DNA from 4 places in the Phytopseudomonas daroniae genome. Region 1 is predicted to be linked to each of the others. Evidence: riboswitches for the same ligand, from Rfam matches in the RefSeq annotation. Region 1 holds a riboswitch; each other region holds the start of a gene.
The links. Region 1 has a riboswitch for cobalamin ahead of DNK10_RS25595 (TonB-dependent receptor). Riboswitches for the same ligand answer to the same signal wherever they lie in the genome.
Positions count from the first base shown of each region.

Region 2: another riboswitch for cobalamin. It lies ahead of cobG (precorrin-3B synthase); the one in region 1 lies ahead of DNK10_RS25595 (TonB-dependent receptor).
Region 3: another riboswitch for cobalamin. It lies ahead of DNK10_RS16840 (ABC transporter substrate-binding protein); the one in region 1 lies ahead of DNK10_RS25595 (TonB-dependent receptor).
Region 4: another riboswitch for cobalamin. It lies ahead of cobW (cobalamin biosynthesis protein CobW); the one in region 1 lies ahead of DNK10_RS25595 (TonB-dependent receptor).

Region 1 is NZ_QJUJ01000020.1:5,847-9,716, forward strand. It holds gene DNK10_RS25590 (ABC transporter ATP-binding protein) at 1-552, opposite strand, end outside; gene DNK10_RS25595 (TonB-dependent receptor) at 604-2,742, opposite strand; cobalamin riboswitch at 2,853-3,057, opposite strand; gene DNK10_RS25600 (LacI family DNA-binding transcriptional regulator) at 3,171-3,870, shown strand, end outside.
Region 2 is NZ_QJUJ01000004.1:437,606-441,475, forward strand. It holds gene DNK10_RS12825 (precorrin-2 C(20)-methyltransferase) at 1-493, opposite strand, end outside; gene DNK10_RS12830 (precorrin-8X methylmutase) at 502-1,134, opposite strand; gene cobG (precorrin-3B synthase) at 1,131-2,486, opposite strand; cobalamin riboswitch at 2,583-2,789, opposite strand; gene cbiE (precorrin-6y C5,15-methyltransferase (decarboxylating) subunit CbiE) at 2,970-3,870, shown strand, end outside.
Region 3 is NZ_QJUJ01000007.1:77,039-80,908, forward strand. It holds gene ykgO (type B 50S ribosomal protein L36) at 6-161, opposite strand; gene DNK10_RS16835 (type B 50S ribosomal protein L31) at 158-418, opposite strand; cobalamin riboswitch at 817-1,012, shown strand; gene DNK10_RS16840 (ABC transporter substrate-binding protein) at 1,189-2,205, shown strand; gene DNK10_RS16845 (FecCD family ABC transporter permease) at 2,202-3,236, shown strand; gene DNK10_RS16850 (ABC transporter ATP-binding protein) at 3,233-3,870, shown strand, end outside.
Region 4 is NZ_QJUJ01000004.1:293,612-297,481, reverse strand. It holds gene DNK10_RS12190 (cobalamin biosynthesis protein) at 11-418, opposite strand; gene DNK10_RS12185 (CbtA family protein) at 415-1,134, opposite strand; gene DNK10_RS12180 (CbtB domain-containing protein) at 1,145-1,324, opposite strand; cobalamin riboswitch at 1,427-1,629, opposite strand; cobalamin riboswitch at 1,853-2,034, shown strand; gene cobW (cobalamin biosynthesis protein CobW) at 2,133-3,182, shown strand; gene cobN (cobaltochelatase subunit CobN) at 3,284-3,870, shown strand, end outside.

The sequences.
Region 1 (3,870 bases):
CAACAATTCCAGCTGGTAACGCGGATCGAGGTGGTTGGTCGGCTCGTCAAGGATCAGCAGGCCAGGTTGCTGCACCAGGGCGCGGGCCAGCAACACGCGCTGCTTTTCACCGCCGGACAGAGTGGCGAAAGTCTGTCTCGCCAGCGCGCTCAAGCCGACCTGCTGCAGCGCCCGAACCACGAGTGCGGCGTCCTCGGCGCTGTCGCCGTCGAACAGCCCTTGGTGCGGTGTGCGCCCCATGGCGACTATATCTCCGACGCTGAGGCCGAACTCCTGAGGAAACTCCTGCAGCATCACGGCGATACGTTGCGCACTCCAGCGCGGTGTCCGCCGCCAGAGATCCTCTCCATCGAGGTGCAGGCTCCCGCTCGCCGGCTCGCTCGATCGGTAGGCGCAGCGCAACAGACTGGTTTTGCCGCTGCCGTTGGGGCCGATAAGGCCGATGAACTCGCCCTCGCCGATGTGCAGATCGATGTCCTGCAACAGCCAGCGTGGCCCGCTGCGCCGGATATCGACGGCCCAGGACAGCTTCTCGATGCTTAGCGTCGACATGCCAAACTCCTGCTCATGAGCGCACCGGTGAGTTGACCGGTGCGCCGGCGTTTAGAAGCTGTAGTCAGCCGTGACGAAGAACGAGCGCGGCTCGCCCAGGTACCATTGCCGCCCATTGTTGCTGGTGGTAGTGGCGTACTGGCGGTCGAACAGATTGTTCAACTGCAGGCCGAGAGTCAGATCCGGCTGCAGGTGCCAGTCGAAATTGGCATCGACCACGGTGTAGCTCGGCACGCTGACGGTGTTGGCGTTATCCGCATAGCGGCTGTCCACATAACGCGCACCAGCACCGGCACTGAAGCGCTCGGCGAAATCCTTGCTCAGCCACAGGTTGGCGGAACGACGCGGCACGTTGGTTGGGCGATTGCCCTGGAAATCGTTGCTACCGCTGACGAATTCATCGTATTCGGCGCGCACCAGCGCGGCGTTGGCAGACAATTGCACGGCATAGGGCAGGCGCAGCTCGAGGCTCGCCTCGATACCATCCGAGGATTGCTGGCCGACCTGCTGCTGGACGGTCGGGTTGCCTGGGTCAGTGCTGAGCAGCTTCTTCTTGACGATGTGATAGGCCGCCAGCGTCCATTCGCCACGGTTATCGAAGAACTGCTGCTTGATCCCCACTTCGGTCTGCTTCGCCGTGCTCAAGTCCCACTGTTGCTGGCCTGCGTTGAGGGTCAGCAGGTTGCTGACACCTTCGGTGCTGGTCGCGTACTGGCCGTACACAGACAGATCCTCCGTCACCGCGAACACCAGGCCGGCGCGCCAGTTATTGCCGGTCAGGCTGCGGTCGCTGCGGGTGCCCGCGAGCAGGTCATCGCGGTTCAGATGCACCTGATCACGGCGCACACCGGTAATCAGAGAGAGCTGTTCGGTAAGTTGTGTACGATTTTCCGCGAACAGCGAGAATTGACGAGCCTGATTGGCCTCACGGGAGCGGTACGGACCGGTGCTGACATATTCACCACCACCCGGCCGCCCAAGCGGGACGATGTCTCTGTAGGTATTACCGAAATCATGCTTGCGCACGAAACGAATGGAGTTGTAGTCGGCCCCGAGCACGGTCTGGCTATCGAGTCCGAACAGCGAGTGCTTCAAGGTGAACGTCTGGCGATCACCAATCTGCTCCTGTGTCTGCTTGATGCTGATGAAGTCGCTACGCTCGACCAGATCACCAGGCTGCCAGGTATAGGTTTCCGCATTGCGCCAGCGGCGCTGGGTCTTGAGGAAATACAGCTGGTTGCTGGCACTCAGGCTGTCGCTGATAGTCCAGTCGGTAACCAGCCGAGTCGACTGATCGTTGTACTGCACCGTGGCGTTATCGACGTTGTAATTACGCTCGCGCAGGCTCTCGCGGTAGTGGCCGTCCACCAGCGGTGTACCGAAATACTGCTGCGGTTCCAGGTCGCCGTAATCGTGGCTGAGGGTGAAGCTCAGGTCGTCCGTCGCCTCCCAGCGCAGCGCGGCGCTGATGGCCAGGCTCCGCGAATCGCCACGATCGACCCAGCCATTGCTGGCCTGCTGGTTGAGGTTGAAGCGGTAGCTCAGGCTGTCGCTCAAAGAGCCGCCGCTGTCGAATGCCGCCTGCTGACGATCATCGGAGCCGTAGCCCAGGCGCACGCGATTGCGGATCTCGCCTTCGAAAGGTTTCTTCGGCACCACGTTGACCACCGCGCCAGTCGCACCCTCGCCGTACAGCACCGAGGCCGGGCCGCGCAGGATGTCGATGCGCTCGACCGACCAGGTATCGACCGGAAAGGTCACGGTGCCGGCACCGACGTAAAGACGCGTGCCGTCATACAGCTGCATGGTCGAACTGTGCCCAGTGAAACCCCGCGCGGACAGCGCGGTACCGCCATTGCCTGGCGTGCCGATGAAGGTGATGCCGGGCGAACGGGTGACCGCCTCCTGGACGGTGGCGTTGTTGCGTTTCTGAATCTGCTCGGCACCGATACTTGTCACGCTCGCCGGCGTTTCCAGTGGTGTCAGGTTCAGGCGCGAACCGGTCGTGGCAGGCGTATGCAAGTCGGGCGACGCCGACTCGTCCGCAGTGCCGGTAATCGCCGTTGAAGGCAAGGCCAGGGCCTCGTCCGGCTCGGCGGCCTGAATAGGCAGGGCGAGAAACACGCAGGGCACCAGGCCCACACGCAGGGATTTGCCCGACAGGGCATCGAACAGGGAATATCGGGACATGTCGTTCCACTCGAAACAGGAATGAATGAATCCCGGAGGGAACAACGCATAGGGAATCGCAGGCGCAGAAAGCCCACGGAAACCGGCCTGCGCCCGCCCACCGCGGGTTTGCCAAACTGAAGTTTCGGGCCGGTCTCCGGGCTCGCGAGGGTCATGAAGCAATCACCTTCCCATGCCGTGGCACAGTGGTCTTTCGAATGCTTCGCTCGCATACCGTTGCGGGGGCAGCGCCGGACTGATCAATTGCATGACGAACCGGCTTCCCGTTTCACCCCATGCACGACGACATGGGACACCTGAAACTGGCGCGCATCTGACCATCGAAGCGTCGAGCCGTCAATCGTTGCCATGCGGCTCGCTCGATCCATGCGCCACGGGATCGCCTGCTGAGATAACATCGCCGGGCCCGGATTGGCAGGAAACATGCGATGAGCAAACACGATGATCGACCGACCACCCAGCGCCCCTCTGCCATCCCAGGCAAAGCGCCGACGCTGGCGGACGTGGCCAAGGTCGCCGGGGTTTCGCCGATCACCGTGTCGCGCACCCTCAATCAGCCGGAGATCGTCCGCCCGGAGCTGCGCGAAAAGGTCTTTCGTGCCGTGCACAAGACCGGCTACGTGCCGGCCATGCTCACGGGCGTGGCCGAACAGCGCAGTCGGCTGATTTCCCTGCTGGTGCCGACCATCGCCAATTCGATCTTCTCGGACACGGTGCAGGCGCTGATCGACACCCTGACCGAAGCCGGCCACGAAACCCTGATCGGCCTGACCAACTACTCCGCCGAGCGCGAGGAACAATTGCTCGATGCCATTCTGCGGCGGCGGCCCGATGGCATCGTGCTGACCGGCACCCTGCACACCAAGGCCAGCCGCACGCGCCTGTCACGCTCGGGCATTCCCATCGTCGAGTCCTGGGATCTCGCGCCCAGGCCGCTGGACATGCTGGTGGGGTTTTCCCACGAGGCGGTCGGTGTGGCCATCGCGCGTTACCTGACGGGCAAGGGCTATCGCCGCTTCGCCGTGGTGACCCTGGATGACCCGCGCGGCCACCGGCGCTGCGACAGCCTGATCAGCGAACTCGCCAGCCGTGGTATTGCCGGCGTCCCCCGCGTGGTACTGCCGCCAC
Region 2 (3,870 bases), on a different contig from region 1:
GCACCGACAGGCTCTGGTTGCGGTATACCAGTGGTACGCCGAGCACCGCCGCGCTACCGAGCATCGAACACACGCCGGGAATCACCTGGGCCTCGTAGCGCTCGGCCAGGCGGTCGTGCAGGTACATGTAGGAGCCGTAGAAGAACGGGTCGCCTTCGCAGATCACCGCCACGTCGCGGCCGGCGTCGAGGTGCTCGGCGACCTGGTTGGCGCAGGTGTCGTAGAAATCGCTGATCACGTCCTCGTAGCACAACGGAGGCTCGAGCTTTTCGGTGGTCACCGGGTAGACCAGCGGCAGGCGCTGCTGGCTGTCTTCCAGGTGCGCTTCGATGATGCCGAAGGCGTTGCCGCCCTGGCCGATATTGGCCTTGGCCACGAAGTAGCCGACCACGGGCGACGACTTGAGCAGGCGCAGGGCCTTGAGGGTGATCAGTTCCGGGTCGCCCGGGCCTACGCCCAGGCCCAGCAGGCGGCCTTTGCCGGGGCGGTCCATACCGGTCATCATTCGACCTCCGTGGCCAGGGCGTTGACCGCGGCGGCGGCCATGGCGCTGCCACCGCGACGGCCCTGGACGATCACGTAGGGCACGCCGTGTTCGGCGAAGGTGCTGGCGAGCAGCTCCTTGGATTCCGCGGCACCGACGAAGCCCACCGGGAAACCGAGAATCAGCGCTGGCTTGGGCGCACCGGCAGCGAGCATGTCGAGTAGATAGAAGAGTGCGGTGGGCGCATTGCCGATTACCACCACCGAGCCTTCGAGGTGCTCGCGCCAGTGCTCCAGGGCCACCGCCGAACGGGTGTTGCCCAGCTTCTTGGCCAGCTCCGGTACACCGGCATCGTTGAGGGTGCAGAGCACCGGGTTGCCCGCTTGCAGGCGCGTACGGGTCACCCCTTCGGCGACCATGCGCGCATCGCAAAGAATCGCCGCGCCATTGGCCAGGGCCTGACGCCCGGCCGTGCCGGCACCCGCGGAAAAGCGCAGATCCTGCACCACATCGACCATGCCGCAGGCGTGGATGACCCGCACCGCGAGCTTCTCCAGATCCGCCGGAATGGCGCTCAGGTCGGCCTCGGCGCGGATGATGGAGAAGGAATGGCGATAGATCTCCTGACCATCGCGGATGTAATCGGTCATCGGGTGAAACTCCAGGTATCGGGAAGCGAAGCCAGCAGCTCGCTGGCTTCGTCGAGTGTCAGGTGGCGCGCCAGTGGCGCGCCGAAATCGTTGCTGTCAGAACGACGGGCGAACAGGTCGTAGCGCCCCTCGGCTACCGCCAGCAGGGTCACTGGCGCACGGTGCGCCGCGGCGCAAGAGCGGCTGCAGCCGCTGAGGTGGATGCCCGCCTGCCGGCTGCCGGCCTGCAGCCTTTCGGCCAGGCGCCCGGCATCGGCCTTGGTGTCGGCCAGGCCCTTGGCGCAACCGCTCGAACCGGTACAGGCGATGACGCGTGTCAACGGCGCATCGGCATCGACCAGCAGACCGAGCCCTTCCAGCGCCTGGGCAGCTGTCTTCGCATCGGCCTCGGCGATATTCGGCAGCAACACGCTCTGCCAGGGGGTCAGGCGCAGGCTGCCATCGCCCAGACGCCGAGCCAGAGCGGCCAGGCCAAGCAGTTGTTCAGCGTCGATTCGGCCCAACGGCGGCACCCCGCCGATATACACCAGACCAGGCTGGCGCTGGGCGCCGATACCGATATGGGCCTGGGGTTCGGCAGGGCTGCGCCGCCACTGATCCGCGCTCAGCAGAACGTCACCCAGACGTTCGCCCAGGCGCTGCAGCAGTTCGGCGGCCGGGTGGCTGACGAGCAGATGGCGCATGCGCGTCTGCTCGGGGCTGGCCAGTTCGAGAAACAGATCGAGCAGCGCCAGCAGCAGATCATGGGCATGCGCCTCGGGCACCACTGCCAGCGCGGGCGCATCGCCAGGTGCCTGTGGCGGGCAACCGGCCAGGCCGAAGGCATAGCCGATCTGGCCATCCAGCGGCAGGGCGCTGAGCCAGATATCGTGGGGATGTTCGAGCATGGCAAGGCGTTCGCCGCCATCGAGCAGCAGGGCGAACTTGGGCGACAGCGCGTGCAGGCGCGGCGTGTTCTCCAGGGTCGTCAGCAAGCGTGCGGCCAGCGCCGACACGTCGACCAGCGCCGCCGGATCGAGGCCGGCGGCGGGGCTGACCATCAGGTTGCGCACATCGTCGGCACCGGGTGAGTTCGGGCCGAGACCCGCAGCCAGCAGCTCGCCGATCAGCGCATCTTCACTGCCGGCATGGATGCCGCGGATCTGCAGGTTGGCGCGGTTGGTGGCTTCGAGCACGCCGCCTGCATGGCGTTGCGCGGCCTGGGCGATGCGCTCGGCCTGGCTGGCGTCGAGGCGGCCGCAGGCCAGCTTGATCCGGCAGATACCGCCGTCCTTCGCCTGCACGATACGCAGCAACCCCGGACAGGCCGAGGGGCGAAAGGCTGGAGATGGATTGCACTGGGCCTGTTTCAACGGATCACCGGGGTCGGGTCACATGGGCATCCGTTCGAGGATAGGCCAGAGAAGGTCGAGCTTCTATCACCGGGACACCCCGCCCGGTGTGGGCACATGCGACTGAATCCGTCGGCAGGTCTCCTGGCTCGCAGGTCATGGCGCGTGGCCGGCCTTCCCGGTTTCCCAGTGGCGGTTGGCACATGCGCTCGCTGCGTACAGTTGCGGGGGCAGCCACGCGGCAGAATGCTCCGCTCGTGTTCCCTCTTAGGCCCGCGCCTACGTACCACGTAGCCGACGGACACCGACGAAGACGCTATTATGCCCGCTTTGCCCACCCGGATGAAAAGCCGCGTCGTCGGATACTCCCGTTCCGGTATGTGCGCGGAAGGCCCGAAGCGGCCTTTTGTAGGGTGGACGACGCTTTATCCGTCCACCGCCTTACCATCGTAAATGGTGGACAAAAAGAGCGTTGTCCACAGGACTGACAATTGAGGAAAACGCATGACACCCTGGCTGACCGTCGTGGGCATTGGAGAAGACGGCTATGCCGGCCTCGGCAAGGCGGCGCGGCATGCCCTGCTCAAGGCTGGCCAGGTGTTCGGCAGCGAACGCCAGTTGGCCCTGCTGCCGCGCTGCATCGGTGCCACGCGTCTGGCCTGGCCCAGGCCCTTTTCCCTGGCACCGGTGCTGGCGCAGCGCGGCACGCCGGTCTGCGTGCTGGCCAGCGGTGACCCGATGCTCTTCGGTGTCGGTGCCAGCCTGGCTCGCGAGTTGCCGAGCGAGGAGCTGCACATCCTGCCGGCGCCTTCGTCCTGCTCGCTGGCGGCGGCTCGCCTGGGCTGGCCGCTGCAGACCACGACCCTGGTCTCGCTGGTTGGCCGACCGCTGGCGGCACTCAATGCGCAGATTCATCCCGGCGTGCGCCTGCTGGTGCTGAGCAATGATGGCGCGAGCCCGGCAGCCATCGCCGAGCTGCTATGCGAGCGCGGTTTCGGGCCCAGTCGGCTGAGCGTCTTCGAGCACCTGGGCGGTGAGCGGGAGCGGCGGATCGACGGCCTGGCCGGGGGCTGGTCGCTGGATCGGGCGGCCGATCTCAACCTGGTGGCGATCGACTGCGTGGCCGGCGATGACGCCAGGTGTCTGCCGCTCACGCCCGGTCTGCCGGACGACGCCTATCGTCATGATGGGCAACTCACCAAGCGCGACGTGCGCGCCATCACCCTGGCGCGTTTGGCGCCGCTGCCCGGCGAACTGCTCTGGGATGTCGGTGCCGGCTGCGGCTCCATTGGCATCGAGTGGCTGCGCGCTCATCCCGCTTGTCGGGCCATCGCCATCGAGGCTGACGAAGGGCGCCAGGGCCATATCATCCACAACCGCGATGCCCTCGGCGTGCCGGGGCTGC
Region 3 (3,870 bases), on a different contig from region 1:
GCCATTTATCCCTTGTTCTTGCGCTGCGGTTTGGGCCGCCCCTGCACGCACTTGAAGCGCGGCTCGGTCTTGCAGATCACGTAGATACGCCCGCGGCGCTTGACGATCTGGCAGTCGCGATGGCGCAGCTTGGCCTGTTTCAGCGAGGCGACGACTTTCATGAGCGGGCTCCAGCGAATCCGGCGAAGCGCTTGTTGAAGCCGGCCACTCGGCCCTCGCTCTTGGTCTGGCGTTGCTGTCCGGTGTAGATCGGGTGCGAGGCGCTGGACACATCCAGTGCGACATAGGGATAGGTGTTGCCATCGCTGTGCTCGCGGGTCTTGTCGGTGCTCACCGTGGAGCCGATCAGCCAGTAGGCGTCGGCCGAGACGTCGTGGAACAGCACGGGGCGGTAATCGGGATGGATGCCGGGTTTCATGGGAACTCCAATTAATATGTTATAAAATAACATTTATCAGTTTATTGATTTTGCTTCTCATTTCAAGCGGAATCTTCAGTGCCTGCTACAAGGCGCAAGCAGATGTAGGGTGGATGACGCTCTTTTCATCCACCAGCCCGTAGGATGGGTGAAACCCATCAATTTCCGATGGGTTTCACCCATCCTACGACCGTCCGCTTGCGCCTTATCCCGGACGGTGGCTTGTCTAGCAGTTGAGCCGGGCGCGATAAACGCGTTGCATTATTGTTATAATATAACAATAATGGCGACAAGGAGTTTCACTACGTTATCCGTTTGCCGCCCGCTATTTTTCCCGTGCTACCGGGAAAGGCAGCAACAACCCGCGGTAAATGGCGCTGCCGTGACGTGACTCGATCGTTTAAGATGCCGCCGCCGGTTTCCGCGAGGAATCAATAGGGAATCCGACGCCACCTCATGTGGCGAAACGGAACTGCCCCCGCAACTGTAGGTACCGAGCATGGCTGCATTCGTGTCACTGGAAGCGATTCCGGGAAGGCCGCAGCAGTGCGTCGACGTACTAGTCAGGAGACCTGCCGGCATAGGGTCTGATCAGCTGCGACGCAGCGGTGGTCGGGCGCTGCAATCGAACCAGCCGGCGGGGTGTCCGGGAGGGGCATCCGTAATCACCTTCCGTAAGGGACAGGTGTGGCCATGGCCGCTTGGCGTGATGTGTTCTCCAGCCTGCGCACTGCCGTTTATGCGTATTCGTTGTTTTGGAGATCACCCGCATGCTCGTGTCTCGTTTCGCCGTTTTCACCGCCGCCCTTGGCCTGTCTTCCATGGCGCTGGCCGCCAGCCCGACCCAATACCCGCTGACTATCGACAACTGTGGCCATGCGCTGAGCTTCGCCGCTGCGCCGAACAACACCGTGACCATCGGCCAGGCCGGCACCGAGATCCTCTATTCTTTGGGGGTTGGCGAGCATCTGGCTGGTACTTCTCTTTGGTTCAGCAACGTACTGCCCGAGTTCGAGGCGCAGAACGACAAGGTCGAGCGCCTGGCCGACAACGACCCGAGCTTCGAGTCGGTGATCAGCAAGCGTCCTGGCCTGGTGGCCGTGCAGTTCGAGTGGATGGTCGGCGAGCAGGGCGTGGTTGCTACCCGCGAGCAGTTCCACGAGCTGAAGATCCCGACTTACATCCTGCCATCCGACTGCGAAGGCAAGGATAACCTGGTCGGTGCCGACGGCACTCGCCTGCAGCCGTTCCAGATCGACAGCCTGTACAAGAGCATCCAGCAACTGGCGCAAATCTTCGATGTGCAGGATGAAGGCGACAAGCTGGTCAGCAGCCTGCAGGAGCGACTCGGCAAGGCGGTTGCAAATGCCGAGCAGCGCCAGGCCAGGCAGATCTCCGCTGCGTTCTGGTTCTCCAGCGCCGACCTGGATCTCGATCCCTACATGGCCGGGCAGAAGGGCGTCGCTGACTACATGATGAAATCCCTGGGCCTGCGCAATGTGGTCGAGTCCAGCGAGGAGTGGCCAACCGTGGGCTGGGAAACCCTGGCCAAGGCCAACCCGACCGTGCTGGTGCTGGCGCGCATGGATCGCCGCCGTTTCCCGGCTGACGATGTGGAGAAGAAGCTCGAGTTCCTGCGCAACGATCCGGTGGCCAAGCACATGGATGCAGTGAAGAACGGCCGTATCGTGATCCTCGATGCCGACGGCATGCAGGCTTCGCTGCGCATGATCGCCGGCATCGAAACCCTGGCCAAGGCCGTTGACGGGTTCGATATCCAGAAATGATGGCTCGCGGTACTCACCTGTTCCTGCTGACGCTCATTTGCCTGCTGTTGCTGGCCGTGGCGGTGGTCGCCGGTGTGGCGCTGGGCGAAACGCCGATTGCGCTATCGGTAGTGTTCCAGGTGTTGGCCAACAAGCTGTTCGGCACTGGCTTCGTGCTCGATCCGATCGACCAGGGCATCGTCTGGAACTACCGCCTGACCCGCGCCCTGGTCGCGGCCTGCTGTGGCGCCGGACTGGCGGTATCCGGCGTGGTACTGCAGGCGCTGCTGCGCAATCCGTTGGCCGATCCTTATCTGCTCGGGATTTCCGCAGGGGCCTCCACCGGCGCGGTTTCGGTAGCGCTGCTGGGGCTGGGCGCGGGGATGCTGTCGCTGTCCATGGGCGCCTTTATCGGCGCCATCGCCGCCTTCAGCCTGGTCGCGCTGTTGGCCCGCGCTGCCGGTGGCGGCGCCATGAATGGCACTGGGCAGATCATTCTCGCCGGTATCGCCGGTTCCCAGCTGTTCAACGCCGTGACCTCGCTGCTGATCACCAAATCAGCCAGCGCCGAGCAGGCCCGCGGCATCATGTTCTGGTTGCTCGGTAACCTCAGCGGAGTCAATTGGCACGACGTGGCGCTGGCCGTGCCCGTGGCCCTGGCCGGTGTGTTGCTGGTGGCCTGGCATACCCGGGCGCTGGATGCCTTCACCTTCGGCGCCGAATCGGCGGCATCCCTCGGTGTGCCGGTACGCCGGGTGCAGGCCACGCTGATCGCCAGCGCGGCGCTGGTCACCGCGGTGATGGTGTCGATCGTCGGCTCCATCGGTTTCGTCGGCCTGGTGATTCCCCATGCCGCGCGTTTACTGGTTGGCGTGCGTCATGGTCGGCTGGTGCCGGTCAGTGCCCTGATCGGCGCGATATTCCTGATTGCCGCCGATGTGCTGTCGCGTACCGTGATCAAGGGCCAGGTGCTGCCCATCGGTGTGGTGACCGCGCTGATCGGCGCGCCGGCCTTTGCAGTGATCCTGGTGCGTGGGAGGCGAGCGCGATGAGCACGGTGCTGCAGTGCAGCGATCTGGGCTGGTCGGTGAAAGGGCGCGCCATTGTCGCCGGCGTCGATCTGCAGCTGCGTCAGGGCGAGACACTCGGCCTGATCGGCCCCAACGGTTCCGGCAAGTCGACCCTGCTCAAGCTGCTGTCCGGCATTCGCGTGCCCGGCACTGGGCAGGTGCGGCTGCAGGGCAGGCCGCTGGCGAGCCTGAGCCGCCGCGAAGTGGCCCGGCAGTTGGCCTTCGTCGAGCAGCAGGCCGAGACCGCCGACGCGGTGACCGCGCGCGATGCCGTGGAGCTGGGCCGCACGCCCTGGCTGTCGGCCTTGCAGCCCTGGTCGGCCGAGGATGAACGGATCGTCGTCCAGGCCCTGGCCGATGTGGACATGGCCGAAATGCCGGAACGTGCCTGGAGCACGCTTTCCGGCGGCGAACGTCAGCGCGTGCACATTGCCCGGGCCTTGGCGCAGAAACCGCAGATCCTGCTGCTCGACGAGCCCACCAACCATTTGGATATCCAGCATCAGCTGTCGATTCTCAACCTGGTACGCACGCTGCCGGTGACCACGCTGATCGCCTTGCACGACCTCAACCAGGCGCTGGAATGCGACCGCCTCGGGGTCATGCAACGTGGTCG
Region 4 (3,870 bases), on a different contig from region 1:
GTGATCCACCCTACGAATCGCTGCGGGCAACGGCCAGCGTGGCGTTGGCGCTTTTGCGCTTGGTTATCCACAGGCGAGCGGTTCGACTGCTCAACCGTTCGGCCAGGGCCAAAGCGCTGGCCTCTGCAACGCTTGGGCTGCCGGTGACACGCAGGGCAATATCGGAGGTCTGGCTCAGGCGGTCATGGTAACCCGTCAGCACCTCGGCGGGCAGGAAGGTGATGGGCAGGCACAGGTACTCGGCCAGCTGCAGCAGCCCAGGCTCGTCGGCCTTGTGTTCGCTGCTGGCCAGGGCCGTCAGTTCGGCAGTGCTCGAGCCATGCTCGGCCAGCGTGCTGTCGAGCAAGGCCAGCAGCTCGCTCAGCGGGCAATCGCGCCGGCAACCCAGGCCGGCGACGAGGGTAGGGCGCTCGCTCACGCCTGCTTCTGCTCGCGGCCATGGAACCAGGCGGCGACTAGGCCCAGTACCGCCCAGAACGCGGCATTGGTCAGCAGCGAAGCGAGGATGAACTCATGCTCCAGGGCTTCGGGCGCCAGGCTTTCGTGAACCTCCGGGTGAGGGGCGCCGATCAGGTGGGGCAGGGCGAGGATGACCACGCCGAGGATGCGCAGGATCCAGTTGCTGCCAAACGCCAGCAGCGCCAGACCAGCGGCGGTCGAGGCGGCCGTGCCGATCCACCAGTACTGGCGCAGCACCAGCTCTGCGGCGGCGGTACCCGGCAGTTCCGGCGGCAGACCGGCTGAGGGTGCGAGCACGAAGGTGGTGAAACCGGCCAGGCCCCAGAGCAGGCCCTGCCAGGTTTTCTGTGGCGCGCACAGGGTGAACAGGCCGGCGAGCATCAATGCGAAGCCGACGGCGACCACCAGGTTGCTCAGGCCGGTGGACAACAGGCGCTGCCAGCCATCTTCCGGTGCCCAGGCTTCACCCTCGTGGCTGTGGCCGCCAGCGGCGTCATGCTCGTGAGTGGCGCTGGCAGTGTCGTGGCTGTGCTCGATAACGGCAGCGGGCTCTGCGACTTCGAACGTCTCCGCATGCAGAATCAGCGGAGTGACCCACAGGCTTTGCAGCAGGGTCAGTACGATGGCGGCGAGCAGGCCGGCGAAGCCCGCGGTCTGGGCAATACGCTTGATCATTCTGGCGTCCTCAGTGGCACGGAAACGCGGCGCTATGCCGGGTATCGTGGGCGGCATTGTGCAGGGCTTCGACGTGGGAGAACCCGGCGAAAAAGATCAGCGCGGCGCCGAGCAGGCAACTGCCCACGGCCAGGATCAGACGCTGTGACAGGGGAAGTGAAACGGAGGTGGACAGAGTGCTGGTGGACATGGGCGTGGCCTTCTGCAGGACGAGGAAGTCGAGGCAGAAAGACACAGCGAGAGAGCAGGCAAGGCGGCCTGATATCCGGCGTGTGCCCGCCCACCGCGGGTTGCCAAACGATTACTTCAGGCCGGTCTCCGGGCTCGTGACGACTGTCATGGGACAGTATTGGGTCAGCCTTCCCATGCCTGAGGCACAGTGGCTTCGATAACCCTTCGTACACATACCGTTGCGGGGGCAGCGCCGGACTTGCACCGGCTTCCCGTTTCACCTCGCGCTCGGCGGCGCGAGACACCTGAAACAGCTGCACAAGAACACCATGAAGCGGTGTTTGCGTCAATATGTTGCAAGGCCTGGTGACCCCTGTCGAGATTGACCGCCCGCCAGGCACTGCGTAGCCTTGCCGTCTTCGAGGTTCTTCATGCATCGCCATGGAGCTAGAACCTGTTAAAAGTCTGCTGCGCGTCGGCCCTGCTGCGTTAAAAACAGGCTCGGAATGCTCATGTACAAAAGTACACTCCGCTTCCTCGCCTGTTTTTGCCTTGCAGGACTCTAGCTCGCGAGCCTTTGAACAGGTTCTAAGAGGGAACACGGCAAGCCGTGGCTGCCCCCGCAACTGTAGCAGCGAGCGCATCGCCAACCGCCACTGGGAAACCGGGAAGGCCGGCTACGCGCCATGACCTGTGAGCCAGGAGACCTGCCTCGATAACGCTTTCGACAACCGGGCGGGGTGATCCGGTGATGCCTTCGTGCCAGCTTCGGCTTGTGCCTGCCATCTATTGCCCGCTCGCCGTTTCTCCAGACGCCAGGGGCCTCCATGAAAACGCTCGCCAAACTTCCCGTCACCATCGTCACCGGTTTCCTCGGTGCCGGTAAGACCACCTTGCTGCGGCACATGTTGGAAAACGCCGAGGGCCGCCGTATCGCGGTGATCGTCAACGAGTTCGGCGAACTGGGTATCGATGGTGAAATCCTCAAGCAGTGTTCCATCGGCTGCACCGAGGAAGAGGCTAATGGCCGCGTTTTCGAACTGGCCAACGGCTGCCTGTGCTGCACCGTACAGGAAGAGTTCTTCCCGGTGATGCGCGAGCTGGTGGAACGCCGCGGCGACCTCGACCATATCCTCATCGAAACCAGCGGCCTGGCCCTGCCCAAGCCGCTGGTACAGGCCTTCAACTGGCCGGAAATCCGCAACGCCTGCACCGTCGATGCGGTGATTACCGTGGTCGACAGCCCGGCGGTGGCCGCCGGCACCTTCGCCGCGTTCCCCGATCAGGTCGATGCCCAGCGCAAGCTCGACCCCAATCTCGATCACGAATCGCCCCTGCACGAGCTTTTCGCCGACCAACTGGCGAGCGCTGATCTGGTGATCCTCAACAAGGCCGACCTGCTCGATGCCGACGCCCTGGCGGCGGTGCGCACCGAAGTTGGCGAAGAGCTGCCGCCGGCGGTCAAGGTGGTCGAAGCCCATGGCGGTTCCCTACCGCTCAATGTGCTGCTGGGCCTGAACAGCGAGACCGAACTGCACATCGAAGGCCGCAAGACCCATCACGACAATGAGGAGGAAGACCACGATCACGACGAGTTCGACTCGTTCCACGTGGAACTACCGCAAATCGATGAAGCCCGCCTGCTCGCCGCGCTGAAGGACGTAGTGGCCAGGCACGGCATCCTGCGTATCAAAGGCTTCGTCGCCGTTCCGAACAAGCCAATGCGCCTGCTGCTGCAAGGTGTCGGCCTGCGTTTCGACAAGCACTTCGACCGTGCCTGGCAGGCTGATGAGGCGCGGGTTACCCGCCTTATCGTGATTGGCCAGGAGCTCGATCACACAGCCATCGCTGCCGAGCTGAAAGCGGCGCTCAAATGAAGCTTCAAGCTGCAAGCCTCAAGCCACAAGTGAAAGCCAGAAGCTTGGCTGCGGGCTGTTCCTGCTTGCAGCTTGTAGCTTGTAGCTTGTAGCTCGCTTAGATGCATCTTCTGCGTACTCAGCCCGGACAGTCGTTACCGGCCGACAGCATCGCCGACCTCGGCCAGACGCCTTCCGAGCTGGTGGTGTTGTGCACCGGTGATTCGCACTTGTCGCTGCTGGCCGAGGTCGCCTGCCATCTGCCCGAGGACTACCCCAGTCTGCGCCTGGCCAGCCCGGCGCAACTGGGCAACAACGCCTCGGTGGATTTCTACGTCGAGCAGGTGCTGCAGCACGCCAAGGTGATCCTGATCTCCGTGCATGGCGGTGTCAGCTACTGGCGCTACGGCATCGAGCGTCTGGTGGAGTTGGCCGGGCGCGGCAAGACGCTGATCCTGGTGCCGGGCGACGACAGCCCCGATCCCGAGCTGAGCGGCCTGGGTAACGTCGCCGCCGAGGATGCCGAGCGGCTCTGGCAGTATTTGCGCCAGGGCGGCGTGGACAATGCGCGGCAATTTTTCCACTGCATCGCCAGTCGCTACCTGGGGTGCGACTACCCCTGGGAGGCGCCGCGCGCACTGCCCCGGGTCGGCCTCTATCACCCGCACAAGAGTGATGTGCGCCTGGATGATTGGCGTTCCGAGTGGCA